DNA from 2 places in the Rhizobium sp. CRRU65 genome. Region 2 is predicted to be linked to the other one. Evidence: riboswitches for the same ligand, from Rfam matches in the RefSeq annotation. Region 2 holds a riboswitch; the other holds the start of a gene.
The links. Region 2 has a riboswitch for S-adenosylmethionine ahead of ACM5SV_RS35835 (O-succinylhomoserine sulfhydrylase). Riboswitches for the same ligand answer to the same signal wherever they lie in the genome.
Positions count from the first base shown of each region.

Region 1: another riboswitch for S-adenosylmethionine. It lies ahead of metA (homoserine O-acetyltransferase MetA); the one in region 2 lies ahead of ACM5SV_RS35835 (O-succinylhomoserine sulfhydrylase).

Region 1 covers NZ_JBLYZH010000003.1:218,661-222,660, forward strand. Annotated here, with positions in the region: gene ACM5SV_RS07335 (ABC transporter ATP-binding protein/permease) at 1-1,427, opposite strand, end outside; SAM riboswitch at 1,542-1,619, shown strand; gene metA (homoserine O-acetyltransferase MetA) at 1,668-2,591, shown strand; gene ACM5SV_RS07345 (aldose epimerase family protein) at 2,818-3,840, shown strand.
Region 2 covers NZ_JBLYZH010000031.1:25,951-29,950, forward strand. Annotated here, with positions in the region: gene ACM5SV_RS35825 (hypothetical protein) at 1-450, shown strand, start outside; gene apaG (Co2+/Mg2+ efflux protein ApaG) at 586-978, opposite strand; gene ACM5SV_RS35835 (O-succinylhomoserine sulfhydrylase) at 1,348-2,532, opposite strand; SAM riboswitch at 2,575-2,653, opposite strand; gene ACM5SV_RS35840 (2'-deoxycytidine 5'-triphosphate deaminase) at 2,727-3,821, shown strand; tRNA gene ACM5SV_RS35845 (tRNA-Gly) at 3,881-3,954, shown strand.

The DNA.
Region 1 (4,000 bases), on a different contig from region 2:
AGCTGGGGAACGAAGAGCATGTCGTCGATTGGCGGCAGGCCTATCGTGCCGCTGCCGCACGGCCAGAGGCCGGCCATCGCCTGGAACAGCAGCTTGCGATTGACGCTGTGATCGCCGTTGATCATGATTTTTTCGCCGGCCTTGATCACGACATTGGTTTCACGCAGACGGAAACCGCCGCATTCCTCGATGTCTTCGCCGATCTTGGCGACGATCACCACGTCCTTAAGCGTCAGCGTGTCGGGCGCGGCGTTTTCATAGGCGATGCTGTCCTTCAGGTCGAAGTCCTCTTCCATCTCGACCAGCGCTTGGCGGAAATCGGTGACGCGCATCAGCGTGGCGCGCCATTCGGCGATCGGGCCGAAATTGGACACATACCAGCGCAGCGCCGTGTTGACCTGGTTGAAGGCACCGACGGACATCATCAGCTGGCCGAGGGTGAGTCCGCCGGAGAAATAGGCGGGGGCGGCAACGATGATCGGAATGACGATCACCAGCCAGCCATAGCCGGCCGAAACCCAGGTGAGATTGGTATTGGCCATAGCAAGCCGCTTGACGACTGTCAGGACCGAGCTGATATCGGTGTTGATGCGCCGACGCTCGTTCTCCTCGCCGCGGGCAACGGTAATTGCCGGCATGTTCTCATTGGCATGCATCAGCGTGAAGCGAAGCTCGGCTTCTTTCGAAAAACGGTCGGCATTGAGCTTCACCAGCTTGCGGCCGACCACCTGGCTCAGCACCGAGGCGGAAGCGGCATAGAAAATCGCTGCCCAGACCATGTAGCCTGGAATGGAGAAGCTATGGCCGCTGATGCGGAAGATGAAGCCGCTCGAAAGCTCCCAGAGCACGCCGATGAAGCTCACCAGAAGAATGGTAGACTGCAGCAGGCCGAGAACCAATCCCGTCGTGCTTTCGGCAAGGTTGCGGGAATCCTCGTGCAGACGCTGGTCCGGATTGACGCCGATCAGGCCGCTGGAGGCGAGCCGCAGCGCTCGCTTGCGCTTCAGCCACTGGTCGACCAGGTCGCGCGACAAACCTTCGCGCATATAGAGCGCCGTCATCTGATTCAGCCAGGCCTGCAGCACGTTGAGCAGCAGCAGCGTGCCGGCGATCATCGCGAAGATTTCGAGCTGGTGGAAGAATTCGCCGAGGTCGCGGCGCTCCAGCGAGTCGTAGAAAGGAGCATTCCACTCGTTCAGGATGACCTGGCCGTAGGACGTCGCCAGGATGACGAGGATCAGCACGGTGGCCAGAAACAGCACCTTGCCACGCACTTCCGAATTCCAGAATGCTGAGAACATGACGCCGAGGCGATATGTCAGGCTTAAATCATACCCTACCCTATCCTGCCTTCTGATGCCCGGCTTCCTCTCGATCTTATCTGCCATTACGCTTTTCCAAATCGCCCATGCCCCTATAAATAACATGGTGGCGTTACCGGTCTATCAACAGATTCTATCAGTCATTAAAGTGTGATGATGCTTGCATGAGTTTCTCCTGCATGTTTTCGCCAGTTGATTCGCAATCAGACTGGGTCTAATTAAGGCCTCCGTGGTGATTTGGCCGGCCGGCTTGCAGCCACGTTAAAAAAGTCGCTAAAGGGCCGCGTGCGGACCGGTAGCGATTTTTGTCGCCGCCGGTTTTTTGTTTTTGATCGAGTGACCGCAATGCCCATCAAGATCCCCGATACGCTGCCCGCCTTCGAAACCCTGGTTCAGGAGGGTGTGCGGGTGATGACCGAGACGTTGGCGATCCGTCAGGATATCCGACCGTTGCAGATCGGGCTGCTCAATCTCATGCCGAACAAGATCAAGACCGAACTGCAGATGGCCCGCCTCGTCGGCGCCTCGCCGCTGCAGGTGGAGCTGTCGCTTGTCCGTATCGGCGGCCACAAGGCGAAGAATACGTCCGAGGACCATCTGCTTGCCTTCTACCAGACCTGGGAGGAGGTAAAGCACCGCAAGTTCGACGGCTTCATCATCACCGGGGCGCCGATCGAGCTTTTGCCCTATGAGGACGTCACCTATTGGGCGGAGATGCAGGAGATTCTCGACTGGACGGAAACGAATGTCCATTCGACGATGAACGTCTGCTGGGGCGCGATGGCGGCGGTCTATCATTTTCACGGCGTTCCGAAATACGAGCTGAAAGAGAAGGCCTTCGGCGTCTACCGCCACCGGAATCTGAAACCTTCCTCGATCTATCTCAACGGCTTTTCCGACAATTTCGAAGTGCCGGTGTCGCGCTGGACCGAAGTGCGCCGCGCCGATATCGAGAAATCCGAAAGCCTGGAGATCCTGATGGAGTCGAGCGAAATGGGCGTCTGCCTCGTGCACGAGAAGAGAGGCCGGCGGCTCTACATGTTCAACCATGTCGAATATGATTCCACCTCGCTTTCCGACGAGTATTTCCGCGACGTCAATGCCGGGGTGCCGATCAAGATGCCGCACAATTACTTTCCGCATAACGATCCGGCGCTTGCGCCGCAGAACCGCTGGCGCAGCCATGCGCATCTTTTGTTCGGCAACTGGATCAACGAAATCTACCAGACGACACCCTTTGATGTGGAAGAGATCGGCACCGACCTCTGACCGTTGCCGAGCGCGCCGCGAGCTGGTTCCGCCGCATTGCTGCTGCGGCTTTTCTTTCTGATCCGCCGGTTGCGGATCGAAGCAAATCCGGGCAGGTTCCTGTCCTGAACCCTACCACGCCGCGCGCCTTCGTCGGACGTGCAATGCACACTTTGAATCGCTGCAAATTCCCCAAATCGATTCCGAATTGCGGAATTTGCAGCAGAGATAGAATGGACGGACGATCATGTCGGATAAGTTGGAGCGGGACGTTTTCGGGCAGACGAAGGCGGGTGAGACCGTCTATCGGGTCGAGATCAAGGGCGGCGGGCTGACGGCCAAGATCCTGAGCTGGGGCGCGGTCATCCAGGATCTGCGTCTCGAGGGACATGACGCGCCGCTGCAGCTCGGCTTCGACGATTTCGACAGCTACCCCCTCTATTCATCCTATTTCGGCGCGACGCCCGGCCGCTGCGCCAACCGCGTCGGCGGCGGCAGGTTCATGCTTGACGACAAGGACTATCAGCTCGAACTGAATGAAAACGGCGTGACGCATCTGCATGGCGGCAGCGACAATATCGCCAAACGCAACTGGACGATCGTCGAGCATGACGTCGACCGCGTAGTACTGAAGATCGTCGATCCCGATGGCCGCGCCGGCTATCCCGGCAATTGCACCATCCAGGCGACTTTCCGGGTGCATGGCAATGGTGAACTGTCGATCACCTACGAATCGACCAGCGACCAGCCGACGCTCGCCAATGTCTGCCAGCACGCCTATTTCAATCTCGACGGCCGCGAAGATGCGCTTGGCCATGACATCATGATAGCCGCCGATCACTATCTGCCGACCGATGAGAAGCAGGTGCCGACCGGTGAAATCCGTCCCGTCGAGGGCACGGAATTCGATTTCCGCGAGATGGCGCCGATGAAGCGTTTCGTCGGCAGCGAACAAGTGTCCTACGACCATAATTTCTGCCTGTCCGCCGAGCGCACCGCCAAGCGGAGCGTCGCGCTTGCCCGCAGCCTCTATTCCGGCGTGTCGCTGGAAGTGCGCAGCACCGAGCCAGGCGTGCAGTTCTATGCCGGCTTCAAGCTTGACACCGGGGCTCCGGGCATCGGCGGGCGCAAATACGGTCCGTTCGCCGGCTTCTGCCTGGAGACGCAGGTCTGGCCAGATGCCATCAACCACCAAGGTTTTCCGAATGCGGTTCTGCGCCCCGGCGAAGTGCTGCGTCAGGAGACGGATTATATCTTCACCAAGAACTGAGCATCCTCCAGCGCCGGCGCGTTTCTAAACGCGCGGCGCTGCGGACGCACGACTGTCAAATTTGAGCGCTATGAAACCCTTGCCGGTCCGCCTGGCGAGGGTTTTTTGATTCCATGCTCGATTCCGACTTGCCGATTGGTTCTATATAGGTTCTATTGTG
Region 2 (4,000 bases):
ACTTTAGACAATGGCTGTTTTGTTCTGACTTCCTTTGATGACGACACCATTTTTCGTCTTGGCTTCAATTTCCGCAAAAAGGACAACCCTCTTTACATTCTGCTCGGAAACCCAAACTGGAAATCCTTGGAGAAAGGTAAGCATTATCCCATCGAACTCTCGTTCGACCAGTCTAAACGGACGGCTGATGGGAGAGGTCTGGATCTCGATGGCCTCAAATCATTATGGATTGATTTCGAGGATCCCGACTTGATTGAGGAGTTCGCTGGTAAACTGAGTTTCCGCGCCAGCTTTGGAGGAAAGCAGATTGTGGCTCTCGGTTTGAAAGATTCCGCCAGTGCAGCGGATGAGTTGCTCGCCTGCCAAAAGGCGGTAAACGATGCGGTCGCAAAACATCCGGCGCCGCAAGCAAAGCCAGGCACCCAGGCCTCGGATCCTTTTGACCTTTAGTAGATTGATGACTGGGCAAGCCCGAGGATCTACGACCGAGGGTACGGCGTCCATGCTGGTACTGACTGGAAGGCTGTAGCCGGCCGGATCCACGCGCCGTGCTTGCACCGACGAAACGACCGCGAACCTACGCTCTCAATTAAGCACGCGCAGCAGCCCAGGTGAATCCAGCGAGAAGGCGGGGATGTCGACATCGAACATCTCGCCGTCGTCCGTTTCCATCTGGTAATGGCCGAACATCAGCCCTGAGGGCGTGTCGAGCGGACAGCCGGAGGAATATTCGTAGGTGTCGCCGGGGCTGAGCCGCGGCTGCTCGCCGACGACGCCGGGACCGGTCACCTCGTCCACCTGGCCGTTCTGGTCGGTGATGTTCCAGTAACGATTGACCAGTCGAACGGCTATGCCGGAATTGTTGCTGATGACAATCCGGTAACCCCAGACATAGCGGTCGTCGTCCGGATCGGATTGCTCCTCCAGATAGAACGGCTCGACGACAACTTCGATCTCTCTTGTGAGGGCGCGATACATGCCTTGCACCTTAGTCAAGATATCTTACCCGTATCTTATAAGAGGCCCTGTCCGTCAAGAAACGGAACAATTATCATCGCTGAAATGGCTGTGATCCGAAGGGTTTTCGATCGTTAAGTCTAATTGTCAGTGTTAATTCAGTTTCGGAACGCCGCGGCGGGCAAACTTGTTCCCCCCCCCTCGGTCTCACCCAGTGAGGTCCGGCACGGCCGAACCCCAAGCATGTCGCGCAAAAGTGTGCAGCGGTTTTGCGATAACGACATGCGTAAAAACAAAAACTAAAGCGCGAGGAGCGAATCTGAAAGATCGCGACGCGCTTTAGTGAGATCCGGCCGAACCCGGGTGGGGTCCGGCCGCTCTGGCTGTCGATCAGGCCAAGACCTTGTCAAGCGCCTTGGCGAAATCTTCGATCAGGTCGTCGGTATCCTCGATGCCGGCCGAAAGGCGGACCGTGCCCGGGGAAATGCCGAGTTCGGCGCGCGCCTCATCCGTCAGGTTCTTGTGCGTCGTCGTCGCCGGATGGGTGATCAGGCTCTTGCTGTCGCCGAGATTGTTGGAGATCTTGACGATATCGAGCGCGTTCTGCAGCGCAAAGGCCGCATCCTTGCCGCCCTTCAGCTCGAAGGCGACCAGCGTCGAGCCGCCGGTCATCTGCTTGGCGATGATATCGGCCTGCGGATGGTCCTTGCGGCCGGGATAGATCACCTTGGCGACCTTGCCCTGCTCGGCCAGGAAATCGGCGATCTTTGCCGCATTTTCGGTCTGCTGGCGCACGCGCAGCGGCAGCGTCTCGATGCCTTTCAACAGTGTCCAGGCATTGAACGGCGACATGGCCGGCCCAGTATGGCGGAAGTAGTCGTGCAGGTTCTCGTCGATCCATTCCTTGTCGGAAAGAACGACACCGCCGAGGCAGCGGCCCTGGCCGTCAATATGCTTGGTGGCGGAATAAACGACGATATGGGCGCCGAGCTCCAGGGGCTTCTGGAAAAGTGGCGTGGCAAAGACATTGTCGACGACGACCTTGGCGCCGACCTGGTTGGCGAGCTTGGCGACGCCAGCGATATCGATCACTTCGAGCGTCGGGTTGGTCGGGCTTTCCAGGAAGAACACCTTGGTCTTCGGCGTGATCGCCTTTTCCCAGTTCGCCAGATCCCGGCCGTCGATCAGCGTGCAGTCGATGCCGTATTTCGGCGCCAGCGTCTCGACGACCCAGCGGCAGGAACCGAACAGGGCGCGCGCGGCGACGATATGATCGCCTGATTTCAGCTGGCAGAGGATCGCCGCGGTGACGGCGGCCATGCCGGAAGCGGTGGCGCGGGCGTCTTCGGCGCCTTCGAGCATGCACATGCGCTTTTCGAACATGTCGTTGGTGGGGCTGCCGTAGCGGGCGTAGATGAAGCCCTCCGTCTCGCCCTTGAAGCGGGCTTCGGCCGCCTCGGACGTTTCGTAGACGAAGCCTTGGGTGAGATAGATTGCCTCGGACGTCTCGCCATATTGCGAACGCAGCGTGCCACCGTGGACGAGTTGGGTTGCCGGGCGCCAGGTCTTGCTCATGCCATCACCTTCACATAACAAAAAAACCGGTCGCAAAAGCAGACCGGTTTCAACCCGGTCTTTTTAGCCACTTGTTTAACGTGGCTGCAAGCCGACCGGCCAAATCACCACGGGATAATTCTGCAATACTGCTGTTAGCTGCTTGCGTCAATTCCCCGAGTTTGGTTTTGTCGGCGGCAAATGATGGATGAGGCATGATGGCTCGCGAAACGGGAATTCTGGCGGATCGCGCGATCTCCGCGCTGTTCGAAACGGGGCGTCTGATCTCCGAGCGGGAGCTGGACCGCGACCAGATCCAGCCGGCAAGCCTCGACCTGCGCTTGGGCGGCAAGGCTTTTCGGGTGCGTGCCAGCTTCATGCCAGGCCCCTCGCATCTGGTGTCCGACAAGCTTGACCGGCTGAGCCTGCACGTGATCGACCTCTCCGAAGGCGCGGTGCTCGAAACGGGCTGCGTCTATATCGTGCCGCTGATGGAGAGCCTGGCGCTGCCGGCCGAGATGTCGGCCTCGGCCAATCCGAAGAGCTCGACCGGGCGCCTCGATATCTTCACCCGCGTCATTACCGACTACGCCCAGGAATTCGACAAGATCCCATCAGGCTATTCCGGCCCGCTCTATCTCGAAATCAGCCCGCGCACCTTCCCGATCGTTGTGCGCCGCGGCTCGCGGCTGTCGCAGATCCGGTTCCGCGTCGGCCAGGCGCTGCTCGGCGAGCCGGAACTGTTGAAGCTGCATGAGAGCGAGACGCTGGTCGCCAGCAAGCTGCCGAACGTTTCCGGCGGCGGCATCGCCCTGTCGATCGACCTCGCCGGAGACAAGGACGGCCTGATCGGTTATCGCGGCAAACATCACACCGCCGTCGTCGACGTCGACAAGAAGGCCGAGCACGACCTCTTCGATTTCTGGGAGCCGCTCCACAGCCGCGGCCGCAACGAGCTGATCCTCGATCCCGATGAATTCTATATCCTCGTCTCGCGCGAGGCGGTGCACGTGCCGCCGGATTACGCAGCCGAAATGACCCCCTTCGATCCGCTGGTCGGCGAATTCCGCGTCCATTATGCCGGCTTCTTCGATCCGGGCTTCGGCCATGCGCCTGCCGGCGGGCGCGGCAGCCGCGCGGTGCTCGAAGTGCGCAGCCACGAGGTGCCCTTCATCCTCGAAGACGGCCAGATCGTCGGCCGCCTCGTCTACGAACACATGCAGGAAAAGCCCGCCAGCCTCTACGGCTCCGGCCTAGGCTCCAATTACCAGGCCCAGGGCCTGAAGCTCTCGAAGCACTTCCGCATCTGAGGCTTCCCGGCGGCCGCGACTTGACAGCGGCCCCTATCTGTTGGAAATCTCGCTTCATCGCGGGTGTAGCTCAATGGTAGAGCAGCAGCTTCCCAAGCTGAATACGAGGGTTCGATTCCCTTCACCCGCTCCATTCACCCTCAGGCCGTTCGCCGCCTTTTGAAGGCGCTTCGTGATCT